2 regions of the Mesorhizobium sp. LEGMi-168a genome follow, and region 2 is predicted to be linked to the other one. Evidence: predicted binding sites of a transcription regulator. Region 2 holds the regulator's gene; the other holds the start of a gene.
What was found. Region 2 encodes PhoB, which activates phosphate uptake and scavenging genes when phosphate is short. Its sites were predicted from a motif close to TGTCATNNANCTGTCAT; they were not measured.
Positions count from the first base shown of each region.

Region 1: AC4FWB_RS17510 (esterase-like activity of phytase family protein) is a predicted target of PhoB. The motif match lies at 13,310-13,326, and genes of this name have one in related genera.

Region 1 is NZ_JBZEGV010000012.1:78,607-94,290, forward strand. It holds gene AC4FWB_RS17445 (AzlC family ABC transporter permease) at 13-741, shown strand; gene AC4FWB_RS17450 (AzlD family protein) at 738-1,034, shown strand; gene AC4FWB_RS17455 (aminopeptidase P family protein) at 1,185-3,029, opposite strand; gene AC4FWB_RS17460 (50S ribosomal protein L11 methyltransferase) at 3,122-3,994, opposite strand; gene AC4FWB_RS17465 (SCO family protein) at 4,073-4,657, opposite strand; gene AC4FWB_RS17470 (CreA family protein) at 4,902-5,378, shown strand; gene AC4FWB_RS17475 (DapH/DapD/GlmU-related protein) at 5,467-6,108, shown strand; gene AC4FWB_RS17480 (low affinity iron permease family protein) at 6,417-6,845, shown strand; gene AC4FWB_RS17485 (SDR family NAD(P)-dependent oxidoreductase) at 6,854-7,720, opposite strand; gene AC4FWB_RS17490 (hypothetical protein) at 7,918-8,199, shown strand; gene AC4FWB_RS17495 (TMEM175 family protein) at 8,204-8,779, opposite strand; gene AC4FWB_RS17500 (MFS transporter) at 8,918-10,126, shown strand; gene AC4FWB_RS17505 (MATE family efflux transporter) at 10,152-11,624, opposite strand; gene AC4FWB_RS17510 (esterase-like activity of phytase family protein) at 11,728-13,209, opposite strand; gene AC4FWB_RS17515 (LacI family DNA-binding transcriptional regulator) at 13,540-14,565, opposite strand; gene AC4FWB_RS17520 (Gfo/Idh/MocA family protein) at 14,762-15,684, shown strand, end outside.
Region 2 is NZ_JBZEGV010000019.1:62,693-78,376, reverse strand. It holds gene AC4FWB_RS22830 (CHASE domain-containing protein) at 1-30, opposite strand, end outside; gene AC4FWB_RS22825 (ATP-binding cassette domain-containing protein) at 161-961, opposite strand; gene AC4FWB_RS22820 (sugar ABC transporter permease) at 984-2,348, opposite strand; gene xylF (D-xylose ABC transporter substrate-binding protein) at 2,592-3,632, opposite strand; gene AC4FWB_RS22810 (ROK family transcriptional regulator) at 3,899-5,140, shown strand; gene phoB (phosphate regulon transcriptional regulator PhoB) at 5,141-5,830, opposite strand; gene phoU (phosphate signaling complex protein PhoU) at 5,850-6,557, opposite strand; gene pstB (phosphate ABC transporter ATP-binding protein PstB) at 6,576-7,379, opposite strand; gene pstA (phosphate ABC transporter permease PstA) at 7,376-8,227, opposite strand; gene pstC (phosphate ABC transporter permease subunit PstC) at 8,231-9,217, opposite strand; gene pstS (phosphate ABC transporter substrate-binding protein PstS) at 9,282-10,340, opposite strand; gene AC4FWB_RS22775 (response regulator) at 10,868-14,239, opposite strand; gene AC4FWB_RS22770 (hypothetical protein) at 14,553-14,885, shown strand; gene AC4FWB_RS22765 (DUF2865 domain-containing protein) at 14,944-15,684, opposite strand, start outside.

The DNA.
Region 1 (15,684 bases), on a different contig from region 2:
GGGAGCAGTTGAATGACGGCGGAAGCAATCTCCGAAAGCCGCGCGAGGAGCGATTTCTGGGACGGCGTGCGGCTGTCGATGCCGGTGGTCGTCGCCTCGGCGCCGTTCGCGGTGCTGTTCGGCGCTTTAGCCGTCGACAACGGCTTTTCCGTCGTCGAAGCCTTTCTGATGAGCGCCATGATCTATGGCGGCGCCAGCCAGATGGTCGGCATCGAATTGTTCGGCCAGCATGTCGCGCCGTGGCTGATCGTGCTCTCCATCTTCGCGGTGAATTTCCGCCATGTGCTCTATTCCGCCGGCATCGGCCGCCGCATCGCGCATTGGCCAGTGCTGCAGCAGGCGCTCGGCTATTTCATCCTGACCGATCCGCAATACGCCGTCGCCGAGGCGAGGGCTGCCTCCGGGCAATCCGTCGGGTTCATCTGGTATCTCGGGCTCGGCCTGCCGGTCTACGCATTCTGGGTGGCCGAAAGCGCGCTCGGCGCGGTGTTCGGCAAGCTGATCCCCGACACCCATGCGCTGGGTATCGATTTCCTGCTGCCGATCTATTTCCTCGGCCTTGTCCTCGGTTTCCGCAAGCGGCCGCTGTGGCTGCCGGTGGTCGCCGCGAGCGCTGCCGCTTCAATCGTGGCTTACAAGACGGTTGGATCGCCCTGGCACGTTTCCATCGGCGCCATCGCCGGTGTGCTGCTTGCCGTCATCCTGCCGCCGCACCACAGCGGCGTGGGGGAGCGGCCATGAGCACGACCTTCTGGATCATCCTTGCCGGCGCCGTCGCCACCTATCTGACGCGCGTCGGCGGCCACCTCGTCATCTCGCGCTTCGACAACATCCATCCGCGCGTCGAGGCGGGCCTCAACGCCGTGCCGGCGGCTGTGCTGACGACGCTGGTGGCGCCGGCCGCGCTCGGCGCCGGACCGGGCGAATGGGCAGCGCTGATCGTCACCGCTTTGGTGTCGCTGCGCGGTGGCCTGATGGCGATGTTTTTGGCCGGCGCCGCGGTGCTGATTATTGCCCGCCAGTTCGTCGGGTAGGGTGCGCTGATATTCGGATGATGCCCGCCTGCGAATGACGTTTTCCTGCGCTTCCGGTGCTCACGTACTCAGAGTACGCTCCGCTCCGGTTCTCGGAAACCGCCATTCTCGGCTCGGCCTGATCCGAATCTCACCACACCCCAAGCTGAATCAGATCTTGGCGTCATGCGGCAGCGGCGCAGTGGCTTTTTCCAGCCAGGCCAGCGTCTCGCCGTCCACCATCGGGCCGATCTCAGCCAGAACCCGCGCGTGATATTGGTCGAGCCAATGCAGTTCGTCACGCGTCAGAAGATCGGTGCGGATGAGGCGCTTGTCGATCGGCGCCAGCGTCAGCGTCTCGAAGCCATGCATGGCGATGTCGCCGCCTTCGATCTGCTCGGCCGGCGTGACCAGGATCAAGTTCTCGATGCGGATGCCGTAAGACCCTTCCTTGTAGTAGCCGGGCTCGTTGGAAAGCATCATGCCGGCAAGCAGTTTTTCGGTGCCGGTGCGGGCGATGCGTTGCGGCCCTTCGTGCACGGCAAGGTAGGAGCCGACGCCATGGCCGGTGCCGTGGGCGAAGTCGCAACCATGCTGCCATAGCGCCATGCGGGCGATGGCGTCGATCTCCGAGCCGCGCGTGCCGGCGGGGAAACGAAGCGTCGAAATGCCGATCATGCCCTTCAGCACCAGCGTGAAGCGCTCACGCATCTCCTCGGTCGGCTGGCCGATCGGCACGGTGCGGGTGATGTCGGTGGTGCCGTCCTGGTATTGCCCGCCGGAATCGAGCAGGAACAGCTCGCCGCTCTGAAGCTTGCGGCTGGTGGCGCGCGAGACGCGGTAGTGCATGATCGCGCCGTTCGGGCCGGCGCCGGAAATGGTGTCGAAGGAGACGTCGCGCAGCGGCATCTGCGTTTCCTCACCGGTCTGCCGGCGCACCTCCTCGAGCCTGGTCACGACGGCGATCTCGTCGAGCAGGCCCGGCTTCTGCCGGTCGAGCCAGCAGAGCAGCTTGGCGACCGCTGCACCGTCGCGACGATGCGCGGCGCGGCTGCCGGCGACCTCGGCCTGGTTCTTGGTGGCGCGCGGGATGCGGGCTGGATCGGCAGCTGAAACGACCGTGCCGCCATTGCCCTCGACAAGCATCTTGAGCTTTTCCGCCGCCAGCACCGGATCGAGCGCGATTTTTGCACCGCCTTTGGCAAGCCCGGCGATCGCTGCTTCGAATGCGCCTGGATCGTGCAGATCGGCAAGCTGGGTGAGATAGGCGGCGACCTGGCGCGAGAATTTGCGCTGGTCCATGAAGAGCTGGTGCTTGCCGTCGGCGGCGAGGATGGCGAAGCCGAGCGCAAGCGGCGTGTGCGCCACGTCTCCGCCTCGGATGTTGAAGGCCCAGGCGATCGAGGAGGGATCGGTGAGCACCGCATGGGTCGCGCCGTCCTTTTCGATGGCGCCCGCCAGCCGCGCCAGCTTGTCCTTGGCAAGCTCGCCGGCAAAGGCGATCGGGTGGAGTTCCACCGGCGCGCGCGGCGGTTCGGGCTGATCCTTCCAGATGATGTCGACCGGGTTCTTGTCGAGCGGCACCAGCGTCGCGCCGGACTGCTCGGCCGATGCTTTCAGCGCCTTGATCTCGCCAATCGTGTGCAGCCAGGGATCGAAACCGAGCCTTGAGCCCTTGCCGAGATTGTCCTTGATCCAGGACGGCGGGGGATTGTCGATGAGGCTTTCGATCGTGAAGATCGAAAGGTCGACCTCATTGCGCACCTGCAGCGTGTAGCGGCCGTCGACGAAGATGAAGGCGCGATCGCGCAGAATGATGGCGACGCCTGCCGAGCCGGAAAAGCCGGTCAGCCATTTCAGCCGCGCCGAGCGATCGGCGACATATTCGCCCTGATGCTCGTCCGCGCGCGGCACCATGAAGCCGTCCAGACGGTTCTCCGCCAGCCATTGGCGCAGCATCGCCACGCGCGGCTTGCCGACGGCCGGATCGCCGGCGGAATCAAAAGTCTGGAACATGGTGGCATCTCCCTCGAATGGCTTGCCGCGACCGTAGCGCATGGCCTTCCAAACCGGAATCGATTTCGGCAAGGCCAGACGATTGGACTGGCTCAGCGCTTGAGGTGGATCGTCACCCAGCCTTCGCGATGCAAGGTGCGGACGTGGCGGAAGCTCTGGCCGACATAGGCCGAGATCACCGCATCGCGCTGCCGGTCGAGGATGCCGGAGAGCACCAGCGAGCCGCCGAGCCTGATATGCTTGGCCATTTCCGGCGCCAGCCGCATCAGCGGCCGCGCCAGGATGTTGGCGACGATCAGGTCGAAGGGCGCGCGCCTGGCGAAGATCGGGTGGTGGAAACCAGGTGCGGTAACCGCCTCGACCAGCGCCTTCACGTGGTTGAGGCGGGCATTGGCTGCGGCGACGCGGACTGCGACCGGATCGATGTCGGTCGCCAGCACAGGGATGTGCGCGAGCTTCGCCAGCGCTATCGCCAGCACCGCGCTTCCCGTTCCGAGATCGAGCGCGTTGCGCGGGCGTTCGCGCAGCACCACCTGTTCCAGCATTTCCAGGCAGCCGGCGGTGGTGCCGTGATGGCCGGTGCCGAAGGCAAGGCCCGCCTCGATCTCGATGGCGAGATCGCTGCTGTGGCGCTTGCCGCGATCATGCGCGCCATGGACGAAGAAACGCCCGGCGCGGACTGGCTTCAGTCCTTCGAGCGAGCGCGCGACCCAGTCGATGTCGGGGAGCGCTTCGCGTTCGACCGGCTTCGGCAAAGCGAGGCCAGCGAGGATGTCGTTGATCCGGGCTTCGACTGCATCGACGTCGCCATCGGCATAGAGCGAGACTTCGTGGATGTCGTTGGCCTCGTCGACTTCCAGTACGGCAAGCGGCAGGCCTTCGTCCTCGAAGGCGGCATCGAGCGCCGCGAAGATGCGGTCGGCCTCGATCTTGGTCGCGATGAAATGGAGCCTGGTCTGCGCCATCAGGGCGACTCTTGTTCAAGCATGATCATTTCCGAGAACCGGTTCCCACTTCTTGCTACGCTGACCTTCGGTTCGGGATCATGCTTGGCCGCCCGCCGCCAGCCGCTTCAGCTTGGCAATGGCGGTGTCGGCGCTTTCGCCATAGGCGATGGTGCCGGCAAACTCGCCCTTGGCGTTGAGCAGCAGCACCGAGGCCGTGTGGTCCATCGTGTAGTCGCCGTCGCCGGTGTCGACCTTTTTCCAGTAGATGCCGAAGGCTTTGGCCATGGCATGGACCTTGTCCGGATCGCCGGTGATGCCGGTGATGCGATCGGAGAAATTGCTGACATAGGAATTGATGATCTCCGGCGTGTCGCGCTCAGGGTCCACCGTGACGAAGTAGGCGTTGAGGTTCTTGCCGCTGTCGCCCATCGTCTTCAGCCAGCCGGCCATTTCGAACAGCGTGGTCGGGCAGACTTCCGGGCAATGGGTGAAGCCGAAGAAGACGACGCTTGGATGACCTCGGAACGCAGCCTCGGTGATCGGCGCTTTTTTCTGGTCGATCAGCGTGAACGGAGCGCCATAGGGCTCGCCGCCATAGTGGCCGCGGTACCAGTCAAAGGTGAGCCAGCCTATGCCCGCCGCCATCAGGACGAGAATGCCGACCAGAATTGAGCGCATCATCAGAAACTATCCGTCGATCGTCGTGGCGCGCCGGGTTGGGCACGAACCACGTTTTGGCGACAGTCTTAACGGTTCGGCGGCGCGTGCGCAAAGATGTCGCGTTGCCGCAACCATCATGACCCGCCGGCCGTCAGCGGGGGCCGGAGCCTCGTGGCCTCACCGTCGTCGAGCGGCTTGCAAATGCCATGGTCTTATCCCACCTGACATCGGCTAAAACGAACTCGAGGAGGCCTCCTTGCGAAAAATGATCGGCTTATTCGCCGCATGTCTTGCGCTCAGCGCCGGTACCGCGGCTGCCGACGAGGTCGGCAAGGTCGGCGTCGACTGGGTCGGAAACGACATCATGGTCGACGCGATCAAGGATCCGAAAGTCGACGGCGTCACCTGCCATGTCGCCTATTTCGATCGCAGCATCATCGACCGGCTGCACAAGGGCAATTGGTTCGAGGATCCGTCGGATTCCTCGATCTCCTGCCGCCAAACAGGCCCGATCACAATCGGCGACATCGACATGAGCGAGGGCGGCGAAGAGGTGTTCAAGCAGGGCCTCAGCCTGATCTGGAAGAAGCAGGTGGTGAACCGCATCTACGACAAGAAGAACGAGACGCTGATCTACCTCTCGCATTCGCGCCAGGTGCAGAACGGCTCGGCGAAGATGTCGGTCACCACCGTGCCGCTCTATGGCCAGAACATCGTGTGGACGAAGGGCAAGCCGCAGTAGGCATTGGGGACAGTCGCGACCTGGATTGGTCACGCCCTTGCAAGGGCGATGGCTTGCGGGGCGGTCGCGCCCGGCGTAAAGCCGCGCCATGGACCGCCCTGAACACCTCGTGCTGAAAGATCCGGAGCCGCGCATCCATCCGACGGCGGAGCTGAAGGGGTGCAAGCTCGGCCGCTATGCCTCGATCGGCGAGCGGGTGATCCTGCGCGACGTGACGGTCGGCGACTTCTCCTATTTCGAGCGGCATTCGGAGGCGATCTATACGACGATCGGCAAGTTCTGCTCGATTGCCGCCAACAGCCGCATCAACGCGCTCGAGCATCCGATCGAGCGGTTGACCCAGCACAAGGTCAGCTACCGGCCGAACGAGTATTTCCGCTGGCTTGGCGTCGACGCGGCATTTCGCGAGCGGCGGCAGGCAAAGCAGGTCAGCATCGGGCACGATGTCTGGATCGGCCACGGCGCCGTCGTCATGCCAGGGGTTACGATCGGCAACGGCGCCGTCATCGGCGCCAATGCGGTGGTGACGCATGACGTGCCGCCTTACGCAATCGTTGCCGGCGTTCCGGCGAAACCGCTGCGGCTGCGGTTCGCCGCCGCCACGGCGGCGCGCATCGAAGGCCTTGCCTGGTGGGACTGGGCGCCGGAGAAACTCGCCAGGGCGGTCCCGGACATGCAGTCGTTGCCGATCGAGGCCTTCCTCGATCGCTGGGAAAACGAAACGTCCTGAGGCAGCCGTCGAAAAGACTGCTACGGAAAGGCAAACCCAGTTCAAGAGACGGTGCCCCTTCCGCCATGCGGGGGTGGCGCAGCGGAAGGGGCTGGAGGTAAACCGCCGTGAAGCGGAAGGAGCAGGCTTTTTGACCTGCACCAGCACTATGGCAACAAACGAATAAGGTGTTTTTTCGCGACCCTACGCCTGTCGCGTGTATTCGATTGCAAGCATGTGCAAGCGGAAAATTCGATCGGCGGGAACCGGAAAGGCTGGCGCCTTGTTTCTCTCGAAATGCCGCGCGATGGCGGCTCGTCGAGGGATCGATGATCGAGAAACTTTTCACCAGCGTTGCCAGTCGGGTGGCTCACCTGGCCGGCATGCCGCCGACCTTCGCCATCTGCGTGCTGATCGTGCTGGTCTGGGTGGTGACCGGTCCGTTTTTCGGTTTCTCGGATACGTGGCAGTTGGTCATCAACACCGGCACCACCATCGTCACCTTCCTGATGGTGTTCCTCATCCAGAACACGCAGAATCGGGATGGCGCCGCTATTCAGACCAAGCTCGACGAGTTGATCCGCGTCAGCCGCGGCCACAGTCAGTTTATCGGCATCGAGCATCTGACCGAATCCGAGGTCGAGGAGATTCGCGCCAAATGTGAAGCGGCGGCAAAACGGCACGACCGCAAGATTGCCGAGACCGCTGCCAAGAAGGCCGTGGCGGGAAAGCACGACTCCAAGACGAAAGCAGCTTGAACGGCCTGTCAGCGGTTCATGAAGGCCGCGAACGCGTCCTTGTGGTCCGGATGCCAGCGGGACAGGGCGGGGCGGTTTTCGATGATGTCGCCGATCGCCCAGGCCATGCGCTTTTCGTCCATCGGCCGCGCGACCTCGTTGTCCGGGCACAGGATGTAGAAGTCGCCGTGCTTGAGCGAAGCCAGCATGAAATCGATCACCTGCTCGCCCGTCCAGGCGCCGGCCGGCTTTTCCGTCGCGCCCTCGGTCAGGCCGGTATAGGTGAAGCCAGGAATGAGCAGATGGGCCGAGACCTTTGCGCCAGGCTCGTTGCGTAGCGCATGCGCCAGCCCCTCGGTGAATGTCTTCACGCCGGCCTTGGAGACGTTGTAGGCGAGATTGCCGGGCGGCGTGGTGATGCCTTGCTTGGAGCCGGTATTGATGATCAGGCCGGGCCCGCCCGCGGCCAGCATGCGCGGCGCGAAGGCCTCGACGCCATGCACGACGCCCCAGAAATTGACGTCCAGCAGCCGCTTCCAGGCATCACGGTTTTCCCACGGCTTGCCCGGATTGTAGCCGACGCCGGCATTGTTCATCAGCACCGAGACCGCGCCGAATGCGCCATGGGTGAGTTCCGCTAGCCGGTCGACCTCATCGAGCTTGGAGACGTCGGTGGGGATCGGGAGAACGGCATCGTCCCCGGCAATGGCGGCGACCGCCTGCCGCGCCTGGTCGAGGCGCACGCCACCGATATCGGCAATCACGGTCTTCATGCCGATGGCCGCGAACCGCTTGGCGGCGGCAAGGCCGATGCCGCTGGCGCCACCGGTGATGACGGCGACATTGCCGGAGGCGAAAGCGGGGAGGGCGGTCTGGATTTCGGCGTCGCTGGTCATGGTCGATGTCCTTGTTCGGGGGTCGAGCCGAACTTAACGCCGGTCGAGGCCGAGACAAGCCTCGATCGCCGCAATGGTCGACCGCGATGGCGGCAACGGGTCGACCGCGATGGCGGCAACGGGTTGACCGCAATGGTGGCAACGGGTTGACCGCGATAGCTCGCGCCGCGCATGCTGCTCAGAAAAGGAGTTCGGTTTTGACCGATTGGATCGGCATCCTGAAGGAGCAGACCGCCACCGGCGACCAGATGGGCCGCGAGGTGCCGAAAATGCTCGCCAATCCCGATATCAGCGAGGCGCAGATCAAGACACTGTTCGCCGCGCTGGAGAAACAGGCTGACTTCGCCGAGAAGCTGCGTCTGGCGCTGGAGAAGTTCGGCCACGATTTTCCCGTCATCAAGGCGGCCGAGCGGCTGGAGGAGCGCTATGCCGACCTGGCCGCTTCCGTTGCCGAGAAGCTGAAGGCGATGCGGCAGTAGGACGCTATTTTTCGATCAGACGTTCGAAACGCTTGTCTGGCGCGAACCAGATGGTCGCCACCAGCACGTAGATGGCCACGCCGATCCATTGACTGACGAAGGTCAGCGCTATTCCGGCCAGATAGAGGGCCAGCGAAATCTTGCCCTTGCGATCCTGGCCCACGGCCCGGGCAAAGGTCGTCTCGGCGCCGTGCAGATGGCGCAGCTTGATGACCAGGATGTTGTAGGCAACGGCGCAGAGTGCCAGATCGACACCATAGACGGCGACCGGCACCGGGGCGAAATGATTTTCGCCCATGAAGGCCGTGGTCACCGGCATCAGCGACAGCCAGAAAAGAAGGTTGAGGTTCGCCCACAAGACCCGGCCGTCCACGCGCTGCACGGTGTGGAACATGTTGTGCAGGTTGTTCCAGTAAATGCCGACATTGACGAAGGACAGCACGTAGCTGAAGAAAATCGGCCAAAGCGGCGCCAGCGCGGCCAGATCCTCGCCGTGCGGCACTTTCAGCTCCAGCACCATGATGGTGATGATGATGGCGACGACGCCATCGGTGAATGCTTCGACCCGTCCCTTGCCCATGGTTCCTCCTTCGTCGGCCGACAGACGTTACGCAAGGATCTCGCGCAAGACCATACTGCCAGGATTGTCAGGAGGGCGTTCGGAATGCGGAACAGCGCCACTACATAGCCGTTGGGCCTACAACCAGCGGAGGTCTCCATGACCAGCTACGCTCGGATCATGACGCGCGACAATGAACTCGGCGGCGGCGTCGCCATGGCAGCGGTTGCCGCCATGATTGCGGCGCTCTTTGCCGGCAGCACGGCTTTGACACCGCTCTACGTGATCTACAAGCAAGCCTTCGGCTTCTCGCAGGTGACGCTGACGCTGGTCTATGCCGTCTATGTGGTCGGCAACCTGGCGGCGCTGCTGTTCTTCGGCCGATTGTCGGACGTCATCGGCCGCCGTCCGGCGGCAATGACGGCGATGGCCGTCGCCGTGGTCAGCGCGCTGTTTTTCCTCTTCGCCGAAAACCTGGCGTGGCTCGACATCGCCCGCATCCTGAGCGGGCTCGGCATCGGCATCGGCGCGGGGACCGGCACGGCCTGGCTTGCCGAGCTGATCGAAAGCGAGGACAAGTCGCGCGCCGCCATCGTCGCCACCAGCACCAACTTCGTTGGTCTCGGCCTCGGTGCGCTGGTCTCGGGACTGCTCGCCGAATATGCGCCTTGGCCGCTCAGGCTGACATTCGCCGTCTATCTCGCCCTGCTGGCGCTGGTCACGCTGCTGATCTGGCGTACGCGCGAGACGGTGTCCGAGCCGGGACGGCTTTCCGACGTGCCGATGCGGCCGCGGCTTTCGGTTCCCGACAGCATCCGCGCGCGGTTCGTCGCGCCCGCGGTCACCGGATTCGGCGCAATGGCTCTCGTCGGCTTCTATGCGGCGCTGGCGCCGAGCATTCTGGCGCAGCAGCTGCATGTCACCAATCACGCTGAAGCCGGCGCGCTGTTCTTCGAATTGTCGGCGGTGACCGCCGCGACGATCCTGGCAACGGCGCGTCTTGCCAGCCGCACCGTCATGCTGGCGGCACTTGTCCTGATGATCCCGACGGTGGCGGTGGTCGTCGCGGCACAGGTCTTTGCTTCGATGGCGATCATGATCGTGGCCACCGCGCTCTGCGGCGTGGCCGCGGCGCTCGGCTATCGCGGCGGCCTGCAGGTGGTGAACCAGATCGCGCCCGCGAGGCGCCGCGCCGAAGTGGTCTCGGCCTTCTTCGTCTGCTGCTTCTGCGGCAATGCGCTGCCGGTCATCGGCATCGGCGTGCTGTCGAGCTGGACGAATGCGACCGTCGCAAGCCTCGCCTTCGCCGGCATGATCACGATCTTCTCGTTGGTGGCGCTGGGGTTCGGCGCGCGCTACGCGCGGTGATCTCGATCGGCGGACGGCCTCGCCGTCAGCTGGTCGGCGTCTCCGGCAGGAGCTGCGCGCGCTGGCGCGGCACGCCGAGGCCGGTGTCCGGCGGCTCGCCCGCGGCCGGGCGGCCCTCGATCATATGCATGGTCCGCCAGCGGCCGAAGCGATAGTAGGCGGCGGCAAGCACCAGCGAGGCGATCGAGCCTGCCGGGAAACACCACCACAGCGCCTCCTGGCCGATCACGCTTCGCATGGAATAGGCAAAGCCGGTGCGCACGAGCAGCACCGAGATGATCAGGATGACCAGCGGCGGCATGACTGCTCCGGTGGCGCGCACCGTGGCGAAGAGCACGATGGTGACGCCGAACAGGATGAAGGACCAGGACGCCACCTTGTTGATGTGGGCGGCAATGTCGATCGCCGTGCTGTCGCCGCTCAAGAAAAGGCCGAGCACCGGGCGGTCGAAGAGGAAAATCAGCGCCACCAGCGCGCCGGTAAGCATGAGGTTGAAGCCCACGCCCGAAGCGGCGACCTTGCCGATGCGGTCCCAGCGTCCGGCGCCGACATTCTGCGCCGCCATCGAGGAGACGGCGGCGCCGATGGCCAAGGCCGGCATCTGGATGTAGGTCCAGAGCTGCGCCGCGATGCCGTAGGCGGCGGCGACCTGCGAGCCGTAGGAGTTGACGATCCCCATCACGGTCAGCGCCGCGGCCGAGATGACGATCATCTGCAGGCCCATCGGGATGCCCTTGAAGACGACGATGCGCAAAAGCGACGGATCGGGCCTGAGCAAAGTGAGATCGCTGCCTGCCAGCCGCAGCGGGTGCTTGCGCGCATAGAGCACGATCAGGATGGCGATCACGCTGACCGTCTGGCCTACAAGCGTCGAGGTGGCCGAGCCGGCGATGCCGAGCTCGGGGAAGGGGCCGATGCCGCGGATCAAGAGCGGGTTCAACACGACATCGAGCACGACCGCCAACGCCATGAAAAAGAACGGCGTGCGTGAATCGCCGGCGCCGCGCAGCACCGTCATGACGAAGGACAACAGGTTCATCATCGGCACGGCGACGAAGATGATGCGCAGATAGGCGCGCGCCAGCGGCAAGGCGTCCGCCGGCGTGCCGAGCCCGGTGAGGATGGCGTCGACCCAGACCCAGCCGCAGACAGCGAACAGCACGGAAACCAGGAAGAAGAAGGTGGCGCTGGTGCCGACGATGCGCCGCGCCTCCGGCAGGTCGCGGGCGCCGACGGACTGCGCGACCAGGATGGTTGCCGCCATGCCGATGCCGAACACCGTGCCGAGGATCAGGAACAGCACCAGGTTGGCGTTGGAGGTCGCCGTCAGCGCCGCCTCGCCGAGGAAACGGCCGACCCAGACCGCGTTGATCGAGCCGTTGAGCGACTGCAGCACGTTGGAGCCCAGCACCGGCAGGGCGAACAAAAGCAGCGTGCGCGGAATGGGGCCGCTGGTCAGGTCGCGGGTGCGTCCGCGAGCGGGCTTCTCGTCATCCATGGCGGGCACCGAAAATGAATCAGGCCCGCGATGCTATCGCAGGCCTGATGGTGATGCATCCCTTCCGGGATCAGACCGATGACGGACAGTCGCCCGTCACCGCTTACTGGCCGGCGACAGTTGTTCCCGAGAGGCCGGGCAGGGTGACCTGATAGACGAGGAAGGTGGTGTCGACATCGGCGCCGTCCTCGGCCTTGTAAGGCGCGCCGACCTGGAAGCCGTCCTGGGTGAGAAAATCGTTGTCGTTGGCGACGAACAGGAAATAGTCGTCGGGCAGTTTTGGATCGAGCACGCTGACCAGCGACATAGCCTCCCACTTCTCCGAGAGGTTGTTCCTGTCGTTCGGCGCGCCATTGTGCAGGCCGAAGCGGCCGAGCTCGCCCTTGTCGTTGATGTCGATGAACGCGGTGAGCTTGGCCGGCGTCACCGACGGGTCGAGCACGCCCTTCGGCGCGACCGGCTTGTCGGCGGCGTCGAACGGGCCGTTGGCGATATCGGTCGCGGCGGTGAGGTCGACGATCTCGATCTTGCGATAGAGCGCCTCGTCACCCTTGACGCCCTGGCCGTTGCCGCTGTCGCGCGCCAGCATCAGGAAGCTCTTGTCGGACAGCGCCACGATCTCGCTCTGCGCGGCCACCTTGGTCTTGCCCTTGGCGTCCTTGAACACGGGCAGCGGCACGACATATTCGTGCGCGAGCTTCAGGTGGGCGAGGTCGGACGCGTCATAGACGAGCGCACGGGTGTTCTGCCGGGTCGAGCCGGAATCGCCGCCATCCTGGCGGGGGGCCGACTGCAGCACGGCGATCAGGAACTTGCCGTCCGGCGTCATCGACGTGCCTTCGAGGCCCTGGTTGTTCTGGCGGCCGGTCTCGGGATCCTTCGGATCGGGCTCGGCCGCACCCGGGCCGGGATTGTCGGAAGCGAAGTTCGGCTTGCCGTGCCGCATCGGCACCAGGGCCGCCGGCGGCTGGGTCGCCGACATCAGGCGGCCGTCGGCCGAAAAGCGGTAGATGTTCGGGCCATATTCGTCCGAGATGAACATGGTGCCATCGGGCAGGCGCACGATCGCCTCGTCGTCCAGCGCGAGCTTGCCGTTGTCGGCCTGCGGCAGGATCGGCATGTCACCGGCGGCGGGGCGCACGCCGTTCAGCGGATCGAGGCCGGTGACGTCAGCGCCCTTGTCGTCGGTCAAGAGCATGGTGTCGGCGAGCGTCGCCTTGACGCCCGACTGTTCCTGTCCGGCGGCGGGTGCGGCGCCCGGAGCGGTCGGGGTCAGCTCGACCGAGATGGTGTTGAGGCGCGGCCGGTAGTCGGTGGTGCCGGCGACATTGTAGCCGCGGTCCGGCAGCAGCCAGAGCGAACCCTTGTAGTCGGCGCCGTCACGCGCCCAGCCCTTGGTGTCGATCGCCATGCCGGAGCCCGAACCGAAGGTCTCGCCGAACTTATCCTTCTGGCTGGCCGGAATGCGGCCGACGCCGACAAGCCCCTTGTTGACATAGGCGACGCCGTCGGCGAGCGCCGGAGTGAGCGCGGTGAACAGGGCAAGTGCCGCGCCGAGCGCGACGGTTCGGTTCAGATGTTTCATGGATATCCCCTTCTTGACGAGCAGATCGGCCAAAGCCTGGAGGGTACCGGCACCGATGATCCGCCAGGCCCTCTCCGTCCGAGCGGTCTAGAACCTGAACGTGATGGTTGCGTGACAGGTAGAGTGCACTTCCCCTTCTCCCCTTGTGGGAGAAGGTGGATCGGCGCGTCAGCGCCGAGACGGATGAGGGGTGATGGAAGAAATGAGGCGCAAGAAAATCAAAGGATTATAAGTGCTTAGTCCTTCAGTGCAGCGATCCGTCCAGCACCCCTCATCCGACCTCGCTTCGCGAGGCCACCTTCTCCCACAAGGGGAGAAGGACAGGCGCGCTCAATCACTCTCCCTTGCGATCAGCTCCAGCGGCCAGACTTCGCGCATGATCCGCGGCCCATCTGGACCGGCATGGGCCGGGAGCGAGGCCAGCAGCATCTCGGCCAGCCGGCGACCCATCGGCTCCAGCGCCGGGCGGAAGCCAGTCAGCGCCGGCGAGAAATAGCGGCAGAGCGGGGTGTCGACGATGACGATCACCGCGATATCGTGGCCGGGCCTGATGCCCATCTCGGCCAGCGCCTTGCAGCCGCCGAGCGCCATGGCGTCATTGTTGAAGATGATGGCCGTCGGCCTGTCCTTGGAGAGCATCACGCGCGGCGTCACCTGGTAGCCGCCCGCCTCGTTGATGAAGCCTTCCGCGATCAGTCCGGGGTCGACCTCGATGCCATGCCGGCGCAGCGCCTTGCGGTAGCCGGTCATGAACAGGTGGCCGAAATTGAGATCGAGCGACGGCCGGATGGCGGCGATGCGGCGGTGGCCGCGCGAGACCAAGCGGTCGACCGCGTCGGCGCCTGCCTTCTCGAAATCGAGATCGAGGGAAGGGTAGGACTTGCCGCCCGAGCGGCTGCGGCCGAGCGTGGCGAAGGGGAAGCCCGCTTCGGTGAGATAGTCGATGCGCTCGTCCTCGCGTCGCGTCCAGGCCAGCACGACCGCGTCGGCCCGGCGCGTCTCGACGACGCGGCGCAGGCGCTCCTGCTGGTAGTCGCCCGGCGCGCCCATCACCACGATCAGGTCGAGGTCGCTTTCGGCGAGCCTCTCCTGCAAGCCGGTCAGGAACGGGATGAAGAAGGGCTCGCCATATTGCTGGTCGCCGGGATGCGGCTGCAGCATGAAGGCGATCGAACGGGTGGCGCCCTGCCGCAGGCTGCGGCCGGACTGGTTGGGCGAATAGTTCAGCTTCCTGGCCGCGTCGAGCACGCGCTGGCGCGTCTCGGCGTTGACGTCGGCACGGCCGTTCAGCGCACGCGATACGGTGCCGATCGAGATGTTCAGGTGACGCGCGAGATCGTGGATGCTGGACGCCAAGGCCGGTTCTCCCCCTGTCTTCGCTAGCACCGGCCGCTACTCAGGCCAAGGCATTTGATGACGATTTTCGCGAGCGGGTGATTGACATTCTACGCCATCGGGTGTGTTGTCGTAAACGTTTACGGAAAAACGTTTACGGTCCTGCCGTGGATGCCGTGACATTCGGTCTGGAGGGGGCCGACGGGAGGAGCGCTGGATGATGAAGGTCGTCCTGGTCGGGTGCGGAGCCATGAGCAAGCACTGGCTCGATGCCGTAAGGCAGATCGATGGGCTGGAGATTGCCGGCCTTGTCGACCTCGATGCCGAGCGGGCGCAGGCGAGGGCGCGCGAATACGAGCTCGCCGACGCTATCATCGGCACCAGCCTCGATGCCGCTCTCGACCAGACCAGGCCCGACGCCGTGTTCGATGTCGTGGTCCCGGCGGCGCGCCGCGAGGTGGCGCTTTCAGCCTTCGCCCACAATTGCCACCTGCTGACCGAGAAGCCGCTGGCCGACAGTCCTGAGAACGCGCGCGCCATCGTCGAAGCGGCGCGCCGCGCCGGCCGCATCCATGCCGTCGTCCAGAACCGCCGCTATGTCGCCAACGTCAGGCGCATCAGGCGCTTCCTCGACTCCGGCGCCATCGGCGCCGCGACCAGCATCCATGCCGACTTCTTCGTCGCGCCGCATTTCGGCGGCTTTCGCGAGGAGATGGCGCATGTCCTGCTGCTCGACATGGCGATCCACACATTCGATGCCGCCCGCTACATGGTCGGCGGCGAGCCGGCCAGCGTCTATTGCCAGGAATGGGAACCGGCCAACTCGTGGTACCGTCAGGGATCGTCGGCCAGCGCCGTTTTCGATTTCGGCGGCGGCAAGGTCTTCACCTATGCCGGTTCCTGGTGCGCCGACGGCTTCCGCACCAGTTGGGAAAGCGCATGGCGGATCGTCGCCGAGCGCGGCAGCCTCATCTGGGATGGTCATGACGCGCTGAAGGCGGAGGTGGTCGCGCCGGGCCGCGAAGGCCTGATCGACAAGACCGGGCCGATCGAAGTGCCGCCGCTCGATCCCGCCGACCGGGTCGGCGGCCATCGCGGCATCATCCAGGACTTCATGCGCGCGATCGAGACCGGGACCGA
Region 2 (15,684 bases):
GAATGCGACGATCGGAAAGAGCTTTTTCAACGCAGGAGGCGGCCCATCGATGGTTGACCACCTTTATGGGCAAGTCTCCGTGCCAACACAATGGCGAGGCCAATCCATCACGGCCACTGGCACATCACCTAATCGTAAATTAGCCAACTAACTTATTGCCTTACGCCGCGATCTTCAGCGCTCCCGGGCCCGGAATCGCGCCCGGCGGGCACTTGCCCAAAATGATCATGCCGAGCACCTCGTCCTGCGTCACGTCGCCGGTGCGGGCGGTGCCCACCACTTGGCCATTCTTCATCACGCAGACCCGGTCGGCCAGCTCGAACACGTCGTGGATGTCGTGGCTGATCAGGAAGATGCCGATGCCGTCGGCCTTGAGCTGCCGCACCAGCTCGCCGACCTGGGCCGTCTCCTGGGGACCGAGGGCCGCGGTCGGTTCGTCCATGATCAGGATGCGGGCGTTGAACAGGATCGCGCGGGCGATCGCCACCGACTGCCTTTGCCCGCCGGACAGCTTGATCACCGGCTCCTTGAAGCGCTGGAAGCGCGGATTGAGCCGGCCCATCACCTTGCGCGCCTCGGCCTCCATGGCGACGTCGTCAAGCGTGCCCCAGGCGGTCATCAGCTCGCGGCCGAGGAAAAGATTGGCGGCGGCGTCGACATTGTCGGCAAGCGCCAGCGTCTGGTAGATCGTCTCGATGCCGTATTTCTTGGCGTCGCGCGGATTGGCGATCGATGCTTCCTCGCCCGTGACGAAGATCTGCCCGGCATCGCGCTTGTAGGCGCCGGACAGGATCTTGATCAGCGTCGACTTGCCGGCGCCGTTGTGGCCAAGCAGCGCCACCACCTCGCCGGGGAAGAGATCGATGGATGCGTCGTCGACGGCGCGGATGCCGCCGAAGGCGATCGAGATGTTGCGCATGTCGACCAGCGGGACGTCCGCGGGAGCGGTTTTCTCAGCCATGATCCTTCTCCTCCCTGCCTGATCAGACGCGCTTGCGGTAAATGGTGTCGAGCCAGACGGCGATGACCAGCACCGCGCCGACAACGATGCTCTGCAGCGGCGAGTCGACGCCGAGCAGCACCATGCCGGACTGCAGCGACTGCATCAAAAGCGCGCCAAGCATGGCACCAAGCACGGTTCCCGAACCGCCGGCAAGCGAAGTGCCGCCGATCACCGCCGCGGCTATCACCAGGAGCTCGTCCAGCGTGCCGAGCGCGTTGGTCGATGAATTCTGCCGCGCCGACGAGATGGCGGCGGCGATCGTCGCCAGCACGCCCATGATCATGAACACCTTCATGGTGATCCAGCGCGTGTTGATGCCGGCAAGGTTCGCCGCCTCCGGATTGCCGCCGATGGCAAAGACATAGCGGCCGAAGCGGGTGCGCTTGGTGATGAAGGTCATGATCAGGCCGACCGCGACCGCCATCAGCACGGGAATGGCGATGCCATGGGCGATGAACAGGCCGCCTTCGGGAACGGTGATGTTGTTGGCGGTGGCGTATCGGTTCACGATGCCGACCGGCCAGGGATAGGAATTGGCCAGCCACACCGCGCCCATGATGACCGCACAGGTGACCGCGCCGAGCAGCGTCTCGGCCCAGATCGGACGCAACGGGAAACGGAAGCGCTTGCGCTGCACCCGGCCGTTGAACAGCGCAAACACCACCGCCACGCAGGCGACGATGCCGACGACCCAGCTCCATCTGGCGCCGATCGAGCCGGCCGGTCCGCCGCCCATGAGCTGGAAGGTAGCGTCGAGCGGCGCCACCGTCTGGCCGCTGGTGACCCACCAGGCAGCGCCGCGCCAGACCAGCAAGCCACCCAGCGTTACGATGAAAGCCGGCACTTCGAGATAGGCGATGACGAAGCCCTGGAAGGCGCCGATCAGCAACCCGAGCGCCAGGCCGATGGCCAGCGCCAGCACCCAGATCCACGGATTGCCGAGCTCGAGCCCGACCATGCGCACCAGGAAATGCACCTGGGCGAAACCCATCACCATGCCGATCAGCCCCTCGGCCGAGCCGACGGAGAGGTCGATGTTGCGCATGACGATGACCAGCACCATGCCGGAGGCCATGATCGCCACGGCCGAGGTCTGCACCGAGAGGTTCCACAGATTGCGCGGGGTAAGGAACGTGCGGCTGTCGAAATCGAGCGGATTGACGCCGAGCCGCAGGCTCGAGATGACGTGCAGGCCGATCCAGATGATCAAAAGCGCGCCGACCATGCCGAGCATGCGCGTGTCGAGTTCGGTCGCCTTGAGGAAGCGCCCGACGGCGCTGAGTTCGGAGGCACGCGCGCGATCCGCGGCCGGGTTGGCCGGCGTATCAGAGGTCGTATCGGTCATGATCTCCTCCCACCGGCTTGCCGTCTGGCGCGGATGCCGGACCACGATGCTAGAGCAATTCCAGGGAAAGTGTGTAGCCCGTCCGGAATTGCGTGAAAACAAGCGGCTGCAGCTGTTCGACGATCCTGCCGGACGATGAGCTGCTCCAACGACTTTCCCGGTTTATGCGCAGCGGGAAACCTTTTTGAGAAACGCCGCGGCCCTTGGGCCGCGGCGTCAGGATTTGGACAGGCGTCGGTCGGCTTAATTGCAGACCGCGACACTGCCGGCGGCAACGCCGGCGCAGACCTCGTCCTTCTTGATCCAGCCGGCATCGATGACGAGGTTGAGATTGTCCTTGGTGATCGCGACCGGGGTCAGGAACAGCGACTTGACGGTGTTGCCGCCAGGCGTCGTGAAGTCCTTGACGCCGGCGATATCGGTCATCTTCTTGCCGTCGGCGAGCTGCGAGGCGATCTCGGCGGCGTTCTTGCCGAGCTCGCGCGCATCCTTCCACACCGACACCGTCTGCGTGCCGAGCGCGATGCGGTTGAGCGCGGCATGGTCGCCGTCCTGGCCGGAGACCGGAACGGTGCCGGCCAGGCCTTGCGCCGTCAGCGCCGCGACGACGCCGCCGGCGGTGCCGTCATTGGCCGCTACGACCGCATCGACCTTGTTGTCGTTGGCGGTCAGGAACTGCTCCATGTTCTTCTGCGCGTTGGCAGGCAGCCAGCCATCGGTATAGGCCTCGCCGACATTCTTGACCTTGCCGCTGTCGATGGCCTCCTTCAGCACTTCCATCGAGCCCGAGAACAGGAAATCGGCATTCGGATCGGCGCCCGAGCCCTTGATGAAGACGTAGTTGCCTTCGGGCTTGGCCTTGAACACCTCGCGGGCCTGCATGCGGCCGACTTCCTTGTTGTCGAAGGTCAGGTAGAACACGTCCTTGTTCTCGATCAGGCGGTCGTAGCCGACGACCGGAATGCCTTCGTCCAGCGCCTTCTGAACTGCCGGCCCAATCGCCGAGGCGTCCTGCGCCAGGATGATCAGCGCGTTGGCGCCCTGCGAGATCAGGCTCTCGACGTCGGTCAGCTGCTTGCCCGGATTGGACTGCGCGTCGGCGGAGATGTACTTGTCCCCGGCGGCCTCGATGGCCTTCTTCATCGCCGCCTCGTCGGTCTTCCAGCGTTCTTCCTGGAAATTCGACCACGAAACGCCGATCACCTTGTCCTTTGCCTCTGCGACCGACGCCAGCGTCAGCGACATGGCGACACCCGCCAGGATGGCGGTTGCGAATCTCTTCATGATTTCCTCCCTGCGCCATTGCGGCGCGACCCAGACTGGCCCGAAGGCCGCACACAGAGGCTTTTTTTCGAGCCTCGAAAAAACACTGATGCAACGTCGAAGCGCTGTCAACTGCGATTCTGATGGTTTTTGAGGTGTCGCAAACTTTTTTTCGAGCTCCGCAATAAATAATGACAGCCCCGGCAGCTTCTGCCAGTATCCCTAGCACGTCGGCGACGGCCCATGGCATGATGAGAAGGCCGCGACGCCCGGGAGGAAGGAAAACGATGTCGGTCGGAATCCGCCACGACGACCTGCGCCGGCGCAACCGCGCCATGGTGCTCTCGGCCGTGCGCCGGGCCGACCAGCCGTCGCGCACGGAAATCGCCGCGACCACCGGGCTCAGCCACTCGACGATTTCGGCGATCTCTGCCGACCTGATCCAGGAAGGCATCCTGGCCGAGAGCAAGCCGAGCGAGACCACGTCGCTGAAGCGCGGCCGGCCACAAGTCGGCCTCGCCCTCAACCCCGAAGCGGCCGCGGTGGTGACGGTGGTACTGTCGCTGAATTTCCTCTCCGTCGCCGTCATCGACTATGCCGGTCAGGTCATCGCCGAAGAGCAGCGGCGCCTCGACACGCTGACCATGCCGCGCGACGAGCTGATCGGCGAATGCACGGCGATTGTCCGGCGCCGGCTGGAGGACCCGGATCTCGATGTCGGCAGCGTCGCCCGCATTGCCATGGGCATCCAGGGCATCACCGATTCCCACGCCCGCGCCATGCTGTGGTCGCCGATCACGCCGCTGACCGACATTCCCTTCGCCGACATCCTGGAGCATGAATTCGGCATTCCCGCCACCATGGAGAACGACTGCAACATGATGGCGGTGGCGCTGCAATGGCGCGACCCCGACCGCTACCGCGACAACTTCATCGCCATCCTGCTCTCGCACGGCATCGGCATGGGGCTGGTGCTGAAGGGCGAGCTGTTCACCGGCACGCACTCTTCCGGCGGCGAGTTCGGCCACATGATCCACCGTCCCGGCGGCGCGCTCTGCCGCTGCGGACGCCGCGGCTGCGTCGAGGCCTATGCCGGCAACTACGCCATCTGGCGCAGCGCCATGAAGATGAGCGAGGATGCCGAGCCGGTCGACGTCGGCGACGCCGACATGCGGGCTCTTGCCGCGAAGGCGCGCGAAAAAGACGGCCCGGAGCGCGAGGCCTATCGCCGGGCGGGCGAAGCGCTGGGCTTTGGGCTGGGCAGCCTGTTCGCGCTGATCGACCCGGCGCCGGTCGCCATGGTCGGCGTCAGCGCCGCGGCTTTCGACCTGATCGAGCCGGCGTTGCGGGAAGCCATCGCCCAGACCGCCGGCGGCCAGCACTCAAAATCGATCTCCTTCGACACTGAGCCGAACGAATTGCCGCTGATACGCGAAGGCTGCGCCATGCGCGCGCTGAGCTTCGTCGACCAGGAGATTTTCGCGCCGGGCGTGCAGGCGAGGACCGGCACCGGAAAGAACGTCGCCTGATCAGTCTTCCCTGATCGCGTAGCCCGCCCCGCGTATCGTGCGGATGACGTCCGGCATGCGGCCGTTGTTGACCGCCTTGCGCAGGCGTCCGACATGCACGTCCACCGTGCGCTCGTCGATATAGATCGTCTCGCCCCAGACATTGTCGAGCAGCTGGCTGCGCGAGAACACCCGGCCGGGATGCCGCATCATGAATTCGAGCAGCCGGAACTCGGTCGGGCCGAGCCTGATCTCGCTCTTCTTGCGGTAGACGCGGTGCGATTCGCGGTCGAGCACGATGTCGCCGACCTTGAGCACGCTGGACAGCACCTCCGGCTTGGCGCGGCGCAACAGCGCCTTGACCCTGGCCATGAATTCCGGCGTCGAGAACGGCTTGACCAGGTAGTCGTCGGCGCCCGTCGAGAGGCCGCGCACGCGATCGCTTTCCTCGCCGCGCGCGGTCAGCATGATGATCGGCAGCCGCTCGGTCTCGGGCCGCATCCTGAGGCGCCGGCAAAGCTCGATGCCGGAAACCGCCGGCACCATCCAATCGAGCACCAGAAGGTCGGGCACGTTCTCCTGCAGGCGGATCTCGGCCTCGTCGCCGCGGGTCACCACCTCGACCTGATAACCCTCGGATTCGAGGTTGTAGCGGAGCAGCACCCCCAGCGGCTCCTCGTCCTCCACCACCATGATGCGTGGGGCGATCATTTGGCAGGCACCTTCGCTGTCACGCCGCCGGCGCCGACATCGCCGTCTCGTCCTGCTTCGGACGATTGGCGGGCAATTGGGTGCCGGTCAGCACATAATAGGCGTTCTCGGCGATGTTGGTCACATGGTCGCCGATGCGCTCCAGATTCTTGGCGCAGAACAGGAGGTGCGTACAAGCCGTGATGTTGCGCGGATCCTCCATCATGTAAGTCAGGAGCTCGCGGAAGACGGAGGTGTATTTGACGTCGACGCGCTCGTCGTCGTTCCTGAGCTTGGCGAGCGCCGTGGCGTCGCCCGCCGTGTACTCCTCGATCACGCCCTGGACCTGGATCAGCACCAGCTGCGCCATCGCGTCGATCGAGTGCGATAGGTCGCGCGGCGCGGCGCTGACGCCGACGGAGCCGACGCGCTTGGCGATGTTCTTGGCGAGGTCGCCGATGCGCTCGAGGTCGCCGGCCATGCGGATGGCGCCGACCACGCTGCGCAGGTCGTCGGCCATCGGCTGGCGCTTGGCGATCAGCGTGATGGCGCGGTCGTCGAGCTCGCGCTGACGCGCGTCCATGATGGCGTCGTCGGAGACGACGCGCTGCGCCAAAGCATTGTCGGAATTGAGCAGAGCCTTGGTCGAGGCGCCGACCATCGAGCCGGCGAGATCGCCCATATCACGGATGAGCCGGCTGATCTGCCCGAGATCCTCGTCGAAGGAAGCGACCGTATGGGCCATGATTGATGTCCTCGTGTGAACTCAGCCGAAGCGGCCGGTGATGTAGTCCTGCGTGCGCTTCTCGCGGGGCGAGGTGAAGATCTTCTCGGTTCGGTCGAACTCGACCAGCTCGCCGAGATACATGAACGCCGTCTGCCGCGACACGCGCGCCGCCTGCTGCATGTTGTGGGTGACGATCACGATCGTGTAGTCGGCCTGCAATTCGTCGATCAGTTCCTCGATCTTGGCGGTCGACAGCGGATCGAGCGCCGAGGCCGGCTCGTCGAGCAGGATGACCTCCGGCTTCACCGCCACGGTGCGGGCGATGCAGAGCCGCTGCTGCTGGCCGCCCGAAAGGCTCTGGCCGCTGGCGTTGAGCTTGTCCTTGACCTCGTTCCACAGCGCCGCGCGCTTCAGCGCCTGCTCGACGCGGTTGTCCATCTCGGCCTTGCTGATCTTCTCATACAGCCTGACGCCGAAGGCGATGTTCTCGTAGATCGACATCGGGAACGGCGTCGGCTTCTGGAACACCATGCCGATCTTGGTCCTGAGCAGGTTGAGGTCCTGCGAGCGGTCGAGGATGTTCTTGCCGTCGAGCAGCACCTGGCCTTCGGCGCTCTGCTTCGGATAGAGCTCGTAGATGCGGTTCAGCACGCGCAGCAGCGTCGACTTCCCGCAGCCCGACGGCCCGATGAAGGCGGTGACGCTGCGTTCGGGCAGCGACAGGTTGATGTCCTTCAGCGCCTTCGACTGGCCATAGTAGAAGTTGAGGTTTTTGACCTCGATCTTGGCCTTCTCGACGGCAGTGTCGGCTACGTTCAGGTCGGTGGACAACATCGGTTTCATCTGTCCTCTCTGCGTCCGGTAAGGCTGCGGGCGAAGACGCTCAGCCCGAGAACCGTCAGGGTGATTATGAGTGCGCCCGTCCAGGCCAGCTGCTGCCATTCCTCATAGGGGCTGAGCGCAAACTGGAAGATGGTCACCGGCAGGCTGGCCATCGGCGCGTTGAGATTGCTCGACCAGAACTGGTTGTTGAGCGCGGTGAAGAGCAGCGGCGCCGTCTCGCCGGAAATGCGGGCGATCGCCAGCAATATGCCGGTGACGATGCCGGACAGTGCGGCGCGATAGGCGACCGAGCGGATCACCACCCAGCGCGGCGCGCCGATGGCGGTGCCGGCTTCGCGCAGCGCGTTGGGCACCAGGTTGAGCATGTCCTCGGTGGTGCGCACCACGACGGGGATCACCAGGATGGACAGCGCAACCGCGCCGGCGATCGCCGAGAAGTGGCCCATCGGGCGCACCATCAGCTCATAGACGAACAGGCCGACGATGATCGAGGGCGCCGACAGCAGGATGTCGTTGATGAAACGCACCACCGTGGTCAGACGCGAGAAGCGCCCGTATTCGGCCATGTAGGTTCCGGCGAGCACGCCGATCGGCGTGCCGACGATGATGCCGATGATGGTCATCACGATGCTGCCGTAGATGGCGTTGAGCAGACCGCCGGCGTCGCCGGGCGGCGGCGTCATTTCGGTAAAGACGGCCAGGGAAACGCCGGAGAGCCCTTTGTAGATCAGCGCGCCAAGGATAAGCGCCAGCCAGGCAAGGCCGATGCCCGCCGCGATGACGCACAGCGCCATCATCACGGCATTCTTGCGCTTGCGGCTTTGGTGGAGCGATGCGGCTGTCGACATCGGTCAGGCTCCGGTCCGGCTATCGATGCGCAACAGCATGTAGCGCGCGATGGCGAGGATGATGAGAGTGATGATGAACAGGATCAGGCCGAGCGCCACCAGCGAGGATGTGTAGAGCTCGCCGTCGGCTTCGGTGAATTCGTTGGCGATGGTCGCCGAGATCGTCGTGCCCGGTGCAAACAGGGAAGCGCTGATGCGATGCGCGTTGCCGATGACGAAGGTGACGGCCATCGTCTCGCCGAGCGCGCGGCCGAGGCCGAGCATGACGCCGCCCATGATGCCGACGCGGGTATAGGGGATGGTCACGCGCCGGGTCACTTCCCAGGTCGTGCAGCCGATGCCGTAGGCCGATTCCTTCAGCACCGCCGGCACGGTGTCGAACACGTCCTTGGTGATCGAGGTGATGAAGGGCAGCACCATGATGGCAAGGATCAGCGACGAGGTCAGCAGGCCGATGCCGTAGGGCGGACCGGCAAACAGGCTGGAGAGGCCCGGTATGCCGTGGAAAAGATTGATGATGAAGGGCTGCACCGTCGTCTGCAGGAAGGGCGCGAAGACGAACAGGCCCCAGATGCCGTAGATGATCGAGGGAATGCCGGCGAGCAGCTCGACCGCGATGCCGATCGGGCGGCGGAGCGGGCGCGGGCAGAGCTCGGTCAGGAAGACGGCGATGCCGATACCGATCGGCACGGCGATAAGAATGGCGATGGCAGAGGTGACGATGGTGCCGTAGATCGGCGCCAGGGCGCCGAAATTCTCGGTGACCGGATTCCAGGCCTCGGTGGTCAGGAAGGAGAAGCCGAACTTCGACAGCGCCTCCCACGAGCCGGCAATCAGCGAGATCGCGACGCCACCAAGCAGGACCAGCACGAGGATGGCGGAAGCGCGCGTCGCCGTCCGGAAGGCCATGTCGGTGAAGGCGAAGCGGCGCACCGTCGCTTCTCTGGTCCGCATGGCGGACGATGTCACGGCTTCGGAAACGGCAGTCATCTAGCCCCTCGCATTTCGAAAGCGACAGGAGGGCGCCGGAGGCGCCCTCCTTATTCCGCAGGAATTACATGCCGGAGTAGAGCGGCTTGCCGTTCGCGTCGACGATGTCCTTGCCCCACATCCCCTCGACGCTCTTCACGACCGCGTCGGGCATCGGAACATAGTCCAGCGCGCCGGCCATGTCGTCGCCCTTGGCGTAGGACCAGGCGAAGAACTTGAGCGCTTCGGTCGTGGCCGCCGCATCGTCGGGCTTCTTGTAGACGAGGATCCACGTCGCAGCCGTCATCGGCCAGGATTCGGCGCCCGGCTGATTGGCCAGGATGACGCCGTAGCCCGGCTGCGAGCTCCAGTCGGCGTTGGCCGCGGCAGCCGAGAACGCCGCCGCCGTCGGCTCGACCTTCTTGCCGTCCTTGTTCACCAGGTCGGTGTGGGTCAGCTTGTTCTGCTTGGCATAGGCATATTCGACATAGCCGATCGCGCCGCCGGTTTGGGAAACGTTGTTGGCAACGCCCTCATTGCCCTTGGCGCCAATGCCGACTGGCCATTCCACAGCCTTGTCGACGCCGACCTTCGACTTCCAATCAGCGCTGACGTCGCCGAGATAGTATGTGAAGTTGAACGTGGTGCCCGAACCATCGGAACGGTGAACCACCGCGATCGCCTGCGACGGCAACTTGACGTCGGGATTGAGCTTCTTGATCGCCGCGTCATCCCAGCTCGTGATCTTGCCGAGGAAAATGTCGGCCAGCGTCGGGCCGTCGAGAACCAGTTCGCCCGGCTTGACGCCTTCGAGATTGACGACCGGAACGATGCCGCCCATCACCATCGGGAACTGTGCGAGGCCGGTGCCGTCAAGTTCTTCGCCCTTGAGCGGCGCATCGGAAGCGCCGAAGGTCACGGTCTTGGCCTTGATCTGCTTGATGCCGCCGCCGGAGCCGATCGACTGATAGTTGAGACCGACGCCGGTCTCCTTTTTGTAGGCGTCAGCCCACTTGGCGTAGATCGGATAGGGGAAGGTGGCGCCGGCGCCCGAGATATCGGCCGCCATCGCGGCGGAGATGGAAAGCGTGGATGCCGCAGCCATTGCAATCGCAACGGCCGCCGAGCGGATGAAATGTCTCATGTGGCCTGCTCCTGTTCGGAATATGGTCTTTCGGCACCCGTCTATCGGCGCCCGGGGAGCGCAATAGCCTTCGATTATTACAGTCGCATGACAGTTTCGTGTCAGCCCGGTAACGTCTGAACAGGGATAGCTGGAGAGGCCTGCGGCCGCCTTTTGCGGGCCAGCCGGAGTTTGCCGCGGGAATCAGCAACTTGTCCGACTTTTGAATCAAAAATTATCCCGGCGGCCGGATCTCGGCCGCCGGGAAATAAAATCCGGACGAGAGCGCGTTGCCCGAAAGCCAGAGCGGATCATGGCCTAGCCATCGCCGAAAACAGGTCCGTTGGGGTAGAGTCGACGCTGTTCCTTGCCGGCGGTCGCTGCTCCCGCCCGTAACCGAAGGGCGGAATCGACAGCCGCTATTGTTCCGGCTTGACCATCGCTTTGGTATGGTGCGATCACACCATACGTCCGCGTAACGAACGAGCAGCGGATGCCGGCTAAGAGAAAACCGCCCTGGCAGCGCCGCACTTTTCCTGGAAGTGCTTTTAGCCGGCGCTGCGTCGGACCTCCGCATCCGGGCCGAGCCATCTTTCGAGCTTTTCAAGCAGCGCCTTCGGGCTGATCGGCTTCGGCAGGTAGTCGTCCATGCCGGCTTCCAGGCAGCGTTCGCGGTCCCCTTTCAGCGCGTGCGCCGTGACGCCGACGATCGGCACACGCGTCCCCATCTCGGCTTCGAGCTGGCGGATGGCCGCGGTCGCCTCCAGCCCGCTCATCTCCGGCATCGATACGTCCATCAGGATCATGCGCGGATTGAGCTTGCCGAAGGCGTCGAGCGCCTTGCGGCCATTGCCGACGATCTCGAAATGATAGCCGGTCTCGCCGAGGATTTGCGTGAACACCAGCTGGTTCACCTCATTGTCCTCGGCGACGAGGATATCGAGTCCACGCTCCACGCCGGCCGGGCGCGGACGGGCACGCGCCGGCGGCGGCTGCAGCAGGACGCGGTCCGATGCCGTCGCCTGCGCCGTCGGCGCCCGCGACGCGCCGGCCCCTGTCCCTATGCTGCCGGCCAAAGGCGGATGGATGGCCGCCGTGCTGTGGCGATGGCGCTGGATGGTCGCGACCAGCGTCTCCAAAAGGATGGAGGAGCGCGCCGGCTTGATCAGCTGCGCATCGATGCCGAGATCGCGATAGGCGGCGCTGGCGAGCGACTGGTCGACCGAGGTCAGCATGATGATCGGCGTGTGCGCGAGGCCGGCGGTGTTGCGCAGGATACGCGCCATTTCGGCGCCGGTCATGCCCGGCATCTGGTAGTCGAGCACGACGCAGTCGACAGGCACGCCGTAGGCGGCGGCCGCGATCAGCACCTTCAGTCCCTCGGCGCCGCTTTCCGCCGCGCAGGAATCGAAGGTCCACGAGGCCATCTGCTCGCTGAGGATCGAGCGGTTGACGGCATTGTCGTCGACGATCAGCACGCGCGCGCCGGTGACGTCGACCGGCATGATCCGCTGCCCGCCCTGTTCGGCCCGCGGCAGCGTGACGGTGAACCAGAAGGTCGAGCCCTTGCCCTCGGCGCTGTCGACGCCGATCTCGCCGCCCATCATCTCGACCAGCCGCGAGGTGATGGCAAGGCCGAGCCCGGTGCCTTCGTGCCGCCTTGTCGAGGAGGTGTCGACCTGGCTGAACTTCTCGAACACCAGCTTCAGCTTGTCCTCGGGAATGCCGATGCCCGTATCGGTGATCGAGATGGTGAGCCTGGTGCCCGCCGGGACCCGCTCGCCCGTCACATCGACCAGCACGTGACCTTCGTCGGTGAATTTCACCGCGTTGCCGAGCAGATTGGTGACGATCTGCCTGAGGCGGCCGACATCGCCGACGAACTGCCCGTCGAGCCCTGGCTGGACGCGGACGATGAGCTCGAGGTCCTTCTCCTTGGCGCGCGTCGAAACCAGCGTCGCCACATCCTCGATCGCCTCGGCGAGGTTGAAGGGCGCCGGGTCGAGCACCAGCTGGCCGGCGTCGATCTTGGAGAAGTCGAGGATGTCGTTGATGATGGTGAGCAGCGCGTTGCCCGATTTGACGATGATGTCGGTGAACGTCTTCTGCTTCGGGTCGAGGTCCGACTTGGCTAGCAGCTCGGCCATGCCGAGCACGCCGTTCATCGGCGTGCGGATTTCATGGCTCATATTGGCGAGGAACTCCGACTTGGCGCGGTCGGCGAGCACGGCGCGCTGGCGCGCCTCGCTGAGCTCGGCCTCGCGCTGTTTCAGCTCCGTTATGTCCGTGGTCGATCCGATCAGATAGAGCGAGCCGTCGGACGCGATCATCGCGCCCTTGCGCGCGAACTGGTGACGCACGCTGCCGTCGGGCATCGTCACCTTTTCCTCGATCTCCTGCGTCTCGCCGGTGCGCAGCACCGCGAGGTCGCCCGCGATGAAGGCTTCGCCGTCCGCGCCGAAGATCTCGACATCGGTCTTGCCGATCGCCTCTTCCTTGCTGAAGCCCGTGAGGTCGCACCAGCCCTTGTTGACGTAGAATTGCCTCAGATCCGAGCGCTTGGCGTAGATCGACACCGGCACATTGTCGATCAGGCTGCGGAACACCTCGTTCTCGCTCATGCTGTCCTTGAGCGCCCGCTCGCGCGCCTTGACGTCGGTGATGTCGGTGCTGGAGCCGACCAGATGCACCGATCCGTCGACAGCGACGAGGCGGCTCTTGCGTGTCATCAGCTGCCGCACCGTGCCGTCGCGATGAGTGACGGGTTCCTCGACCTCGCGCCCATTGCCGGTGGCCACGACCTCGGAGTCGTCATGGCTATAGCTCTCGGCGTCCTCGGAACCGAAAAGCTGGCGGTCCGTCTTGCCGATGACGTCTTCCTTGGCGATGCCCGTCAGCGCGCACCAGGCCTTGTTGACGAACTCGATGCTGAGATCCTCGGCCTTGATGAAGGCCGCCACCGGCAATTCGTCCATGACATGGCGGTAAAGGTCGATCTGGCGCATCGAGTCGCGCAGCGCCTTCTCGCGAGCCTTGAGGTCGGTAATGTCGACACGAACGCCGATGAACGTGCCGTCATCGGTGCGCATATCATAGACCTGGTACCAGCGCCCGTCGGGGTTGAGGCGCTCGTAGGAAGAATTGGGCAGCCGGTAACGCTTGAGCACGGCGTCGAGCCAGCGCTCGGTATCGACGCCGTAGAGGCTGTCAATCTCACTGTCGCCGCTCGACCGGAAATAGCCGACGGAATGGCCGAGCTCCAATGCCTCGCGGAAGCTGCGGCCTGGCTGCCAGGCCGGCTTCAGTGCCGGCAGCGTATCCTGCAGCTTGCGGTTGGCGAAGACGAACTTGTCGTCGCGGTCATAGATGATGACGCCGGCCGGCAGCGACTCCAGCACGGTGGCGAGATTCTTGCGCGCGTCCTCGGCCTCGGTCTCGCGATGCTTCATGTCGGTGATGTCGACATAGGAGATCAGCCTTTTGCCGCCGGCAAGCGGCGCCAGCGAGGCGATCAGCGTGCGGCCGTCATTGCGCGGCAACTGCCTGGAGCCGGCAACGCCTGCCCGGATTTCCGCCTCGCGCCCGGCAATGTGGCGCTGCCATTCCGCCTCGTCGTCGCCATAGGGGTCGGCGTCGCGGCTCGCCTCCATCAGTTCGCGAAAACCGCAGCCGACCGTGGCGCGACGCGGATCGATCTTCCAGAAGTCGTAGAAGGCGCGGTTGATGATCTCCGCCCTGAGATCGGCATCGAGGACGATGACGCCGATCGGCATCGAATCGACCACCAAGCGAAGGTTGGCGAGCGCTTCCGAAGTCCCTGCCGCCTGCTGTGCTCCGGCGAATGTTTCGCCGCCGCCCGCAACCATCCTTTGGGAATCGCGCGCGTAGTCCGTCCCGAAAGTCCCGTCCGTGTCCGCCATTCCTACCCCCAGGCCGAACCCTCGCCGGTTCGTCGGCGGAATGTGCCCGACAAGCATTAACGATCCGCTAACCTTAACGATTCGCAACCGAACGCGGCCGATGCCGTTAATGCATGTCGCCCAAAAGTGCGTAGCGGTTTTGGCGACATGCATCAAAACAAAAGACTTGAAGCGCATCGTATGAATCCGTTTCGGAGCCACGCGCATCAAATCAGACGCTGGTCCGATGCCTGCTGCGGTAATCCGTCCGTTGGCGGACCCGGCGCTACCGGGCTATAAAGTCCGTGGGGGTAGATTGCTGATGCTTGGTCGAATGCTGACTTTTATTCTGTGCCCGGCGCTGCTTGCGGCAAGCGGCTGCGCGCGCAGCGACGACGGCACGGTGATCATTCCACGGCAGCTCGATGTCAGGCGTGTCTGGGACAAGCCGCCGCAGCAGGCGCAAGCAAGCCCGCCGCCTGTCGCCGTCGGCGTCTTTCCAGCGCCGCCCGAGGCGGCAAGATCGGCGCCGCGCAGATATCGGAAGCCGCCCGCAAAGCCGCCGGCGGATGCGCAGCCGCCGGATGCGTCTGCCGGCCCGGAGAAGGCGCTGGCCTGCCGCAATATCAGCGAACCCGGCAAGCGCTTTCGCGTCGTGTGCGACTAAAACGGATTCAGGCGACGCTTTAGTTCCTGGCAATTGCGGTCGAAGCTGCCGGCCGGGATCAGTCCGCCGGGAAAAAGGCGGAGCCGACCACCCGCACCGGCCGCGATCCGACCGACCTGGTCGGCGTCTGGCCCTCCGCCGCGCCTGCATCGGCTGCGGCCGCATGGGCCTCGGCATCAGCGTCCGCGGGCGATGGAATATCCGAAACCGTGCCGAGATCGGGCTTTGCCGTCGGCAACGGGATGATGGCGTTTTGCATGTTGCCCGGCGTCACGGTGCGCGCCCTGAGCTCGGCGACGCGTTGATAGTAGCGCTTGAGATCGCAGCCCTTGAAGCTTGCGTCGTCGCGATACCGGAAAGCGGTCGGAAGCTCGGTGTACGGCCTGCGCGTCTCGACCGCGACCATCTGATCGGTCTCCAGGTTCGGATCGCTCAGCGTATAGAGGTCGACGCCTGGATCGTCGCAAATATAGCGGCACTGATCGGCCGTGTCCTTGAGGTCGTTTTCTCGTGCGAATTGCGAATTCGGCGCCGGGAAGAAATAGCCGTCCGAAAGGCGCACGCAGAACAGCATCGCATTGCCGCCGAACGTCGTGCCGGAGGATTGCGGCTTGGGCTCCGACGCCGACCCCTGCTGCCGCTTCGGTGCGGATTGGCAGCCCAGCGCGACATATCTCGCCTGCAGGTCGCCGCGGCCTGGATTGCCGATGCCAGCGATCCGGCGCTGCACCTCGGCCCTGCTCCTAGCAAGGTCGGCGCAGGCGTTGAAGAAGCCGCCCGTCGCGCTGCTGGCGGTGCA